Regions from separate parts of the Hahella sp. NS-SX17 genome, predicted to be linked through region 3. Evidence: predicted binding sites of a transcription regulator. Region 3 holds the regulator's gene; each other region holds the start of a gene.

Region 1 (3,850 bases), 2.0 Mb from region 3:
CGCTGGCGCCCAGAGTTCGTTTTCCAACGGCCCTCGAAGCTGCTCTTCCGACATGTCGGTAATGGCGGTCGCCGAACCAGCTCCCGGGGCGGCGTTGTTCACGGCCATATCCAACGCGCCGTAACGACTCTCGATGTACCCGAACAGGCGGCGTAGCGAACGACGATCCGTCAGGTCGCAGGCGTAAAAATCCACCGCATCCAGATCTGGATGCACGGCCTTCGCCTCTTCCCAATTGGCGTCGTTTCTACCGCAGGTGACCACGCAATCCCCCTGACGCAACAGTTTCTTCACCACGGCCAGTCCGATACCCTTACTACCTCCGGTTACTAACGCAATCCGAGCCTTGTCTTTATCCATGAGATCATTCCTTTGCTAAGTAATAACGAACATCAAGACGCCATTGCGGCGCTGCAGGCTGCGATGAAAGAACTTTGGGATGCTTCCTATGCTGAGCTGCTGCAGCGCGCCGGAAGCCATAGCGAAACGACTATCACATCGGCTGCCGGAAACCGCTATCTGATAATGATTGATATAGCGCGCCCCAATCAACTGGAATGCGCCGTAGAGATCAGCGGATGTCTGGCGAAGATACAAGATGGCGTCGCGGTTAGCAGCCGCATCGGGGCCAGCTTTTACGTCACGCCGGATGATTTCAAGGTCGGCGACTATTTGGTAGCCAAAGCACAGTAGGAAGTCATTTGTTGACGCTTTTCCCACAGAATCTCAACGCAAGAAAAACCAGCTTGGCGTAAAAGCGCCATCACCCCCTCCTCGGAATAGAGCTGAAAACCATGGCGGGAAAACGGCAGCTTGCTCAGCTGCCTGTCTGTACGAAAGCCCAAAGCTAAAGTCCCGCCATTGGTTAACACGCGATAAATTTCGCGGATATTCTCTTCCGGGTCAGGCCAGAAATAAAGCGTGTTGGCGCTGCACACCTTGGTGAAAGCCGCATCCTCAAATGGAATATTTTCAACAGAGGCGTTCACTAAAGTCACGCGCCCCTCTGAGATAAGTTTGCGATTGTTGCGCGTCGCCTGGGATACCATGGTCACTGATGTATCAATGCCCGCCACGCCGCCGTTAGTAGTGATTTGGGCCATCTCGCGAATCAACTTGCCGGCGCCAAAACCAATCTCCAGTACACGATCTGAAGGCCCGAGACCCATAGCCTGTTTCATGAACTGGTTCAGCTCGTAATTGGCGCTGCTCATCGCATTGGCGAATACTTTCCCGAAAAATCCCTTCGGATGTCTTAAATGGCGTGCGACAAAAGCATCGAAACTCATTGCCTCTCCTTGCGAACGGCTGATGTTTGATTCGACTCGGCGCCTGCGAGTCGTCGTGGTTGCCTTGATAGCGGATTGTTTGGCATTCTGACTCACATACGCAGTGCAGTTTTCCTATATTGAAGTACGTTCTATATGAAGCATATCGTGGTAATTACAGGCGCCGGAATCAGCGCCGAAAGCGGCATTCAAACTTATCGCGGCGAAAACGGTCTGTGGCGCGAGACCGACTATAACGAGGTCGCCTCGTTAACAGGCTGGCGCAAAGATCGCGAGAAAGTGCTGACCTACTGGAACGCGCAACGCCGCATCATGGCCGCCGCTCAGCCCAACGCCGCGCATTACGCTCTGAGTCGATTAGAAGAATGCTACTTAGTAACCATCATCACCCAGAACGTGGATGATCTGCACGAGCGCGCCGGATCCAACCAAGTGCTGCATATCCATGGCGAGTTAATGAGAAGTCGCAGTTCAGTGAATCCTAAGCTGGTTTACCAGCACGGCGATCGGGACATTAACATTGGCGACAAATGCGAACGAGGCAGCCAGTTACGGCCAGACGTAGTCTGGTTTGGCGAGCCGGTGCCATTGTTCTCCCAGGCGCAGAAAATCGTTCACAGCGCCGATATCATGCTGGTGGTGGGTACATCTCTGGAGGTGTATCCCGCCGCCTATCTGGTGGAGAAGCGCATGCGCGGCGTCCCCATATATATCGTCGATCCTAACGCTGATCCAGAGGCGCATGACGCAGTGGTGATAAATGAACCCGCCACTCAAGGTGTCGTCACCCTGGTCGAACAACTACTCGAACAGGCCTGAGCCCCCTATTGTCCTTGATATCTTTATGGTTCAGGCCCTCCTAATCTCTCCATTTTGACCTATATCAGAGCCGCATTGGACTTGCCACGTACAATACGCCGCTTTCTTGTCAGGTTGTCTTGTTTTTAACCGAGGCGGCCGGCGCCGAATGGCTATGGAGGGAATATGAGCCAAAAAGCAATGAAGTTGTATGATAAAAACGGGCATGTCTGCCTGTTCCTGACCGGTCTGGTCGAAGGGGAAGCGATTCCCAGCAATCAATTGGTCATCGTGGACCATGGCGAAGCCGCGCTATTTGACCCCGGCGGCGAACTGACCTACACGCCGCTTTCCATCGAACTGTCCAAACACATTTCCATCAAGTCCTCCCTGCGTTATGTCTTCGCCTCGCACCAGGACCCGGATATCATCACTTCGTTGCCGCGCTGGCTGATGCACACCGACTGTCAGGTGGTGACCTCACGTCTGTGGGCGCGCTTCCTGCCGCATTTGGTGTCGGAGTTCGTCTCCGGAAAAATGAATAAATCTCTCAGCCACCGCATGGTGGAGTTACCAGACGACGGAGCGCAGATTCCCTTGGGCAAATCCCAGATTCGCGCCGTACCTGCGCACTTTTTACACTCAGTTGGTAACTTTCACTTCTACGATCCCGTCAGCAAAATCCTGTTCTCCGGCGACGTCGGCGCCGCCATGACTCCAGGCTGGGATCATGAGCCCGTGCAGGATATGGCCAAGCATATCCCGTTGATGGAAGGCTTCCATAAACGCTATATGGCTTCCAACAAAGCCTGTCAGGCATGGGTGAATCAAGTGCGCAAGCTCGATGTGGAAATGATGCTGCCGCAGCACGGCAAGCCGTTTTTCGGCAAAGACAAAATCGGCCAGTTCCTGTCCTGGTTCGAAGACCTGAAGTGCGGGGTCGACCTGATGTAGACGGCCCCGCGCCGATCTGCTATTTGAGCCAGGAAAAAGACCGCGCCAGAAACTCAGAGCCATGGCCGATGACACACTCGCCATGGGCAATGATGATGTTGTCCGGTCGCCACGCCTGCATTTTCTTCAGCGCGGCCCTGGCTTTAGACCTGCCGAATATAAAAGTGAGACGCCAGTCTATCGGCGTCTTGCCATGAGGAGCGATAATCCCCGTCAGCAAAGCGACCCAGCGTCGCCACCCATGGAAGTGGTCCACTCGGAAGTTTTCGATCAAATCCCCGAGAATCAGAGTGCGACTACTGCGATGAAAGAAAACCGCTTCTTTCATGACGAAACTGCCGCGAAACAAAGTCTGATCCACATCCTTTTCCCACCCCGGCTCCGGGTTCTCGCCCAGTAAGCCGTCAAAGGAAATATCCTTACGTTTTTCCTGTAAACCTGGAGTGCCGTAACAGGCGGCGTCGGGGAAGTGCGCCATCCACTGAGGCAAAAACAAATGATGAAGTTTATTCGGCGTCACCAGATATTTGACCGGACCCAGCTCGGCTACTTCCCGCGCCAATGCGTCATCATAACGAGTGGGTGAGTGAACCAGAATATCGCCATTGGACAAGCGCACCACTGTCATGCGGGTGGTATACGCCAATCCAAAGTAGGGAACTGCTTCGCCGTTGTAGATCCAGAGATTTTCCGCTATTGAAATGAGACTCATGCCTTCCTCCTTGTATGAGCGTTCACATACTGACGTCAGCATATCCTATGCCACTCTCCAGCCAAGACGTCAAAATATTCTAAAAGCATAGCCCGCC
Region 2 (3,850 bases), 2.9 Mb from region 3:
TCAGATTGAACAGCGCGTATGTGGTCCAGTCGTAACACAACCAGTCAGCCATTCGCTCCAGGGTGCGTTTTGGTTTGTCCACGATGTCGCATACAACCCATTCGACTTTTCGCTGCGGCTTATAAACGTATCCGTCGTCACTGACATAGGTCACCGCCGGGTCCTCCAAAAGCTCCTGCTGCAGCGCGCCATGATCAACCGCCGTCATCTTCACGCCCTGGGTCACCATATACCAGGTCCAACCGCCCGGCGCCGCGCCCAGATCCACGCCCCGCTGACCGCGTTTCAATACAAACTCACGCTCCGCCGGCGTCAACATGGTCAGAAACGCCTCCTCTATTTTCAATGCGGAACGGCTCGGGGCTTCATCCCGAAATCGTAAACGAGGTATGCCTAAAGGCAGAGGACTGCTGTTGGGATAGGTCGCCAGAGCGGCGATGATGTGTTGGCCGGATAGACAAACCAGATGTAGCTGAGGCAGCTCTTCAGATTTGGCTTTACTCAGCACCCCTGCATTACGCAAGGCGGCGCTCATCGGCGCCGTCAGTTTTCTGGCCAGCTTCTGCAGAGAGCCCGCGTCGTCCTCCAGCGGCGTTTCGATATGCAGGAACCCGAACACGCCACCGCCACGCAGCGCCTCGACAACCGGCGACACCCGATCAGTGGCGTCTTCGATTTCGAGGTCATGCAACGCGCAAAATACCTGCCGCGCAAAAATGCAGCGGCTCACATTTATCTCTTTATATACATCCACCGCATTACCCTGGGAGCAACGCCAAAATACGACGCCTGATCCCTTGTCTATTTTTGAGTAGCCATAAACAAACTGCAGTGAAGCAATATTCTGCAGCTCTTGTGCGCATTCCGCTTCAAATCCGGGCCTGCAATAGGCGAGAAGTCCGATGGCGGAATATTTACCGGAGCTTAAAGAAGTACGTTTTCGGGAGGAACTAGAAGGGTGCTTTTGCGACATCCGGGCATTTCCAATCATCAATTCATCGACACGCCAAGGCGCGACCGGGTAAAGGCCGCTATTGTCGTTGATCCTGTCGCCCTGGGCAAATCAGCGAAGCATAAAGGTCAGCGCGGCCTGCGCCGCCGTACGCCAGTTTTGCTCCTTGCTCAAACCGGAGGCCTTGCGCGGGGCCAGATCATGATTGCCATCAGGAAGCCATTCGATGGCGCCCTGCTCCCCCAAGTATTGCTCCATACTTTCCGCACTTCCGCCAAATGGGTCGCGCTCACCTTGCAGTATCAATCCCGGAAGCTGAATACTCGCCAAGTGCTCCGTCCTGAGCTTTTCCGGTTTGCCTGGGGGGTGAAAGGGATAACCAAACGCCAGCCATCCTTTCACACGTTCGCCGCCTTTCGGCAGGTCCGCCGCCAGCATACTGGCCATGCGTCCACCCATGGATTTGCCCGCCAGAAAAACCTCCGCATCAGGAGAACAGTTTCCCAGCGCCTCTGCAAAGCAACTCAGCAACTTCTCCTGACGGTCTGGCGGACGCTTCTTTCCAGTGTCGCGACGCTCTTGCATATAAGGAAACTCAAAGCGCACAACTTTAACGCCGCCTTCGCCAATCTCCTGTGCGATAAAGGACATGAAATCGGAGTCCATCGGCGCGCCAGCGCCATGGGCGAATAAAAGAACCTTCCGGGCCTGTTCCGGGCCGTCAACCATAAAGCGCATGCGCCCTCCACCAGCTAAAAATCAATATAAAAACTGCGATCTGACAAAATATTCATCTTTGCGCGAAGGCCGTCATTATCACGATCTTGCCTTCTTTATTAAAGGAAGGAGCCGCCCCACATGAAATTGACCAGAAATCAGCCAGAAATCATCTATTATTTCTAGTAGTTATTTAGGCATTGGGTGAGAGGGATTTCCTGTCCTTTGGTCATTGCTTCACATGCCCTGAGACTTCCCTTGCAGTAAAGTCGAAGACAGACGCTCCCCCTTCTGAACTAACGCATCCGCCCTCCGGTTTATAACGCGTTTGATGCATATCAAGCAGGGGAAAAAATATGTGGAGATAATGACTTGGCCAAGCATATTAAGTTGACAGCCCTATTGCGCAACTCTTATGCTTCGGCCCGCTGTCGAGGGGGGAGGAAAAAGAGGCCCCTGGTTTCTGGATCCTGAAAGCCTGACATTCGAACTGGGCGACAACTCAAAATTGCAAAAGCATAAAGAACTCGCCAGCAGGTTTGCGCCGTATTAATCAACTCAGGGTAGGAATAGTCACTAATGAATACAGTAAGTGCTAACGAAACCTACAACTACAAGGTGGTGCGTCAGTTCGCCATCATGACGGTTGTTTGGGGTATAGTGGGCATGGCTGTCGGCGTGCTTATCGCAGCACAGCTGGTCTGGCCGGAGCTAAACACTCACTATCCATGGTTCCACTTTGGTCGTCTGAGACCTCTGCATACTAACGCCGTTATCTTCGCATTCGGCGGCTGTGCTCTTTTCGCCACTTCCTACTATGTAGTCCAACGCACCAGTCAGGCTTCTCTGTTTTCCAATGGTCTGGCCAGCTTCACCTTCTGGGGCTGGCAGGCGATTATCGTACTGGCCGCTATCACGCTGCCTCTGGGTTACACCACGTCCAAAGAATACGCTGAGCTGGAATGGCCGATCGATATTCTGATCGCGGTTGTCTGGGTGGCTTACGCTATTGTTTTCTTTGGCACGGTCGCCAAGCGTAAAAGCAAGCATATATACGTCGCCAACTGGTTCTTCGGCGCTTTTATTATTACTGTCGCCATTCTGCACATCGGCAACAGCATGGCGATCCCTGTTTCAGCCATGAAGTCTTATTCTGTATACGCTGGCGCCATCGACGCAATGGTGCAATGGTGGTGGGGCCATAACGCAGTAGGATTCTTCCTGACCGCCGGCTTCCTGGGCATTATGTACTACTTCGTTCCCAAACAAGCGGAGCGTCCTGTTTACTCTTACCGCCTGTCCATCGTTCACTTCTGGGCGTTGATCAGCATCTATGTCTGGGCCGGCGCGCACCACTTGCACTACAGCGCACTGCCTGACTGGGCGCAAAGCGCAGGTATGGTTATGTCACTGATCCTGCTGGCGCCCTCCTGGGGCGGCATGATTAACGGCATGATGACCCTGTCCGGCGCATGGCATAAGCTGCGCACTGATCCGGTGCTGCGCTTCCTGGTCGTCTCTCTGTCTTTCTACGGTATGTCCACGTTCGAAGGCCCGATGATGTCCATCAAGACCGTCAACGCGCTTTCCCACAACACTGACTGGACTATCGGCCACGTTCACTCAGGCGCTTTGGGCTGGGTGGCGATGATCTCCATTGGCGCGCTTTATCATCTGATCCCCCGTCTGTATGGCCTGAAACAAATGTACAGCGTGCAACTGGTCAACGTTCACTTCTGGCTGGCGACCATCGGCACCGTACTGTACATCGCGGCGATGTGGGTCAACGGTATTATGCAAGGCCTGATGTGGCGCGCAGTTAACGAAGACGGCACCCTGACCTACAGCTTCGTACAGGCGCTGAACGCCAGCTACCCTGGCTACAAAGTGCGCGTCCTGGGCGGCGCCATATTCCTGACCGGTATGCTGGTCATGGCGTACAACACCTGGAAAACCGTCAGACAACGCGACGCCAAAGCGATAGATGCGCTGCCGCAAGCTGACTCTGTTCCACAAGCTGTTTAACTGAGAGGGAGAGAATTCGATGAATCATGAAGTCGTCGAGAAAAACCTTGGCTTGATGATCCCTCTGATTGTGGTTGCAATCAGCTTCGGTGTACTCGTAGAAGTCGTACCATTGTTCTTCACCAAAGAAGTGACGACACCGGTTAAAGGCCTCAA
Region 3 (3,850 bases):
ATGAATGTTAGCCCGCAACGCCTCATAACCCCATTGTTTTAAGGCTTTTGCGACTAAAGTTCACCTCCCTCGCGCACCACGCGCTCACCCCTTGACCAATATCAATACACCCTGCCGGCAGGTGGATAGACTGAGCATGGAGAGAGGGGGGATCGATCCACTTGCCAACAAGTGTGACAACAGGCGCGCGCGCTCATTCGTTGACAATATCAGTCAAACGCGCGCAGGTGTTTTCTTACCTGGTTGGAGACCCAATATGCCAGTCGGAAAGGTCATCGAACAAGCAAAACAAAATGGGGGCAATGATAGCTGGGTTTACTTGCTCAACTCTCCTCCCAAAGAGTTTTCCAACGAAAACTGGAGCGCCTTGAACGAAGGAGCTTACACCGCAGACTATCGCAACAGCTCCCTGTCTCGCTCCTACGAGGGTGGATTCGCCCTGAGCGTTCAGGCGCCTTGTTTTAATGCACTCGTCAGCGCGGAGAACTACACTCGCCAACTTCCTTCCATGAACGCGAGTCTGCAAAAATACATCAACTACGTTGTGAAAGAAGTAAAACTTCTCAAGCAATCACTTCCTGAGGGCAGTCAGGTCAAATATTTGCACTGGTTTGGCGACTTAGTGCGCCAGCTGACGCCAGCAGCGCAAACTCAAGTGATGTACTACTTAGGCAGGGAATTTAAGCTGAACTTTGGCGCTGACGCTCGGCACGTCATTGAGCTGGACGCGCGCCCTGACTCCGAGGAAGCGCTCGCCCTAATTAAGGGACTGGGCTTTAATATCATTTGTATCAATGATCCGGGCGAGCATGCGCAATCATTCCCCATTAAAGACCTAAAGAGCTGGCTGCAAACCATTCGGGCATTTGATTTCAAAGCTGTCTATCTGCGTCTTAAGGTGTCCCCCGCCACTCAAGCTGCGCTATCACAGCACCTCGAAGAGGTGCTCACCGAAAGACCACAAGGCGTTTTGCTTTCCTGCCACAAGCCAGAAACCAGCAGTTCCCTTGGGCTGGAGGCCACACTCAAGGACTTCAAACGACGCATCAAATCCGCATCTTTCATTCCGATAACCCAGGACTTTTTCGCCCTCCCCTGGACTGGACTGATAAGTCAAGGCGTTAACTGCTTGCACGGCGTCGGGCTGGGCGCATTTTCATACACCCCCCATTACCAGTTGCGCAACGCCACACAGCTGGATGATTACTACAAAACTCTCGATAACAGCGAACTTCCAGCGCGGGCGATCCGATACACTCAGGCGCTGCTGTAACAAAAGGTAAAAGCAATGTAAAAACAAAGGCGAGCGCAGGTTTTCCCCTTATTTTTCCTGCTGTGGGGATTTGCTTTTAAATAGCTATTGGCTATCCTAGAAGCCTCTTTAAGCAGTTTCACTCATTCAGCCACGAGGCGACCGATGGAAAGCAAGCATATAGCAACCTCCTCTCCTTTTAGCTTACACAGAGGCTGCCATGAATGTAATTTGAGCAAGCTTTGCATTCCTATCGCAGTCGGGGCTGAAGACATTGATCGCCTGGAAGAAATTATTCGCCAGGGGAAAATGCTAAATCGCGGCGAGTATATTTTTGAGCAGCACACGCCGTTTCGCTCATGCTTCGCGGTGCGCAGCGGCGCAATTAAAACATTCACCGTGTCCGAGGAAGGCGAAGAGCAGGTAACGGGTTTCTACCTGCCCGGAGAAATTATCGGCCTGGACAGCGTTAGCATGGAAAAATACTCCTGCTCCGCCGTCTCACTTGAGCGCACCAGCGTATGCGAAATTCCTCTGGAAAAATTTGAAGACCTCGCCTCAGATATTCCCAGCCTGCAACACCACTTTTTCTCATTGATGAGCAAAGAGATTCAGGAAAGCAGGCAACTCACCATGTTACTGAGCAAAAACTCCGCTGAGGAGCGCATAGCATCGCTTTTACTATCCCTGTCGACCCGCTTCAGTCGTCGTCGCCTGTCCGGCACAAATTTCAGGTTACCCATGCCGCGTAGCGATATAGGCAACTATTTAGGCTTGGCGGTCGAAACCGTCAGCCGAGTCATCACTCGCTTCCAGAACAACGGCATTATCAAAGTGCAAGGAAGAGAAGTCCAAATATTGCAATTAGACGAACTGCAGAAGATCCTTCGCCATGACACCAAGTGCCTGGAGCACCACAAGGAGTCAGCACTCAACGCCCGCTAGCGGGTCTCTTCCAAACAGTTTTCAGTTGATTTCACAGCGCCACGCTGCTGGCATTGCTCAATCAGCGCAGGCAGATAACGACGCCAGGGAAGCTGTTTAACGCCAAAGGTGTTTCGCAATTTGATGCACCCCAACGCCCCATTCGCAGGCAGGGCCACCCCAGGCAACACATCAGCGCCTTTCTTCTCTATCAGAGCCTGCAACATTTCCTCTTGACCGAATGCCTGCAATACAATCGCCTTCAGCAGCTCAAAGTGCGTCACTGTTTCAGCGCCAGCATAATGATAGACGCCCCACACAGAAATATTACAACTTAACTGCTTAATAATAGCGTCCACCACTCTCGCCACATCATCCACCGCAACAGGCGTCAACTGCATATCCGTACTGGCGTTAAGTCTCTTGCCTGAAGACAAAGCCGTCAGCATCGTCTGCAGCCATCCTTGAGCGCCAGCTTCCAGCAACCACCCCATCCTCAAAATCAGATGCTTGCTATAGTTTTCCTGAAACCACTGCTCACTCTGCAACTTAGTCCGACCATATACAGAAAGCGGACGACCTTTGTTTGCCGAAATATAGGGGTTCTTTTTGACGCCATCAAAGACAAGATGACTCGATAAATGAATAATCGGCGCTTTCCATAAGGCTGCGACCTCCGCAACCGCCACACAAGCAGACACGTTAACTTGATACGCCAAGTCCGGATGTTGCTCCGACTTGAACAGATCCCCCATTTCCGCTGCGTGAACAACAAAATCCGCAACGGGCATCGCCTTCATTCCACGCACGATAGCATCATTAGTCATCAGGAACTGTTCGTAGGGTACGCCCTCCACTGCTATACCGCTCTGCTGCAGGCGCTGAGCTATAGCCTTACCTATAGGCGAATCTATTCCCGTCACACAAACAATCACTCATGCCCCCTTAAATGCTTCTTATGGCCTTTGACGCCCCGCAGAAGGCGGATCGCCTGAAGAATATATATGCTAACAATATTGGCTGCCCGGCAGAATTTTAGCAAACCCAGCGCTTCGGGCGTCACCCAGAAGCCTTATCTAAGCGCTTATCGCGTAAGCGCCGTCTTAGCCCGCAGTGGAGCCGCCAAGGTAGACTCTGGGCACTCTCGAGGTCATACCAGTAAATAAAGTATAGGAGATTGTTGAGGCGTATCCTGCAACTTCATCAGCAGAAATAATCCCCCCCCACAACTCCACTTCCGACCCAATACGCGCCTCCGGAATATGGGTAATATCCACTGTCAGCATATCCATAGATACACGACCGATAATTTTCGTCCGCTTGCCACACACCGCAACAGGCGCCCCGCTTTGCATCTGCCTCGGGTAGCCATCGCCGTAGCCGACCGCAACGACCCCCATTCTCGTTGGACCATCCGCAGTCCATGTAGCGCCATATCCAACAGAATCACCCACCTCCAGCTCTCGGGTAGCGATCAAGCGCGACTCAAAAGTCATAACTGGCTTCAGCCCAAAATTCGCCCCCGTCTTATCCGCCATCGGAGACGCGCCATACATGGCTATTCCTGGGCGCACCCAGTCTAAATGAGTTTCAGGGTACTGTAGCAAAGCTGCAGAATTGGCGGCGGAATAACGCCAACTTTCCGACCCCGAAGACCTCATACCAGCCTGAAAC

What was found. Region 3 encodes FNR, which switches genes on or off when oxygen is low (the NO sensors DNR and NnrR bind a similar motif). Its sites were predicted from a motif close to TTGATNTANATCAA; they were not measured.
Region 1: the regulator FNR is predicted to act here: its motif matches at 2,163-2,176, upstream of AC2IBB_RS01135 (oxygen-binding di-iron domain-containing protein).
Region 2: the regulator FNR is predicted to act here: its motif matches at 1,998-2,011, upstream of ccoN (cytochrome-c oxidase, cbb3-type subunit I).

Annotation. Positions count from the first base shown of each region.
Region 1 is NZ_CM170632.1:228,091-231,940, forward strand. Features, by position in the region: gene AC2IBB_RS01115 (SDR family NAD(P)-dependent oxidoreductase) at 1-360, opposite strand, end outside; gene AC2IBB_RS01120 (hypothetical protein) at 373-693, shown strand; gene AC2IBB_RS01125 (class I SAM-dependent methyltransferase) at 669-1,289, opposite strand; gene AC2IBB_RS01130 (SIR2 family NAD-dependent protein deacylase) at 1,425-2,108, shown strand; gene AC2IBB_RS01135 (oxygen-binding di-iron domain-containing protein) at 2,274-3,041, shown strand; gene AC2IBB_RS01140 (DUF4336 domain-containing protein) at 3,061-3,753, opposite strand.
Region 2 is NZ_CM170632.1:5,126,809-5,130,658, forward strand. Features, by position in the region: gene rlmM (23S rRNA (cytidine(2498)-2'-O)-methyltransferase RlmM) at 1-973, opposite strand, end outside; gene AC2IBB_RS22815 (alpha/beta family hydrolase) at 1,064-1,690, opposite strand; gene ccoN (cytochrome-c oxidase, cbb3-type subunit I) at 2,249-3,694, shown strand; gene ccoO (cytochrome-c oxidase, cbb3-type subunit II) at 3,714-3,850, shown strand, end outside.
Region 3 is NZ_CM170632.1:2,211,412-2,215,261, reverse strand. Features, by position in the region: gene AC2IBB_RS10045 (hypothetical protein) at 257-1,273, shown strand; gene fnr (fumarate/nitrate reduction transcriptional regulator Fnr) at 1,418-2,197, shown strand; gene AC2IBB_RS10035 (SDR family oxidoreductase) at 2,194-3,099, opposite strand; gene alr (alanine racemase) at 3,280-3,850, opposite strand, start outside.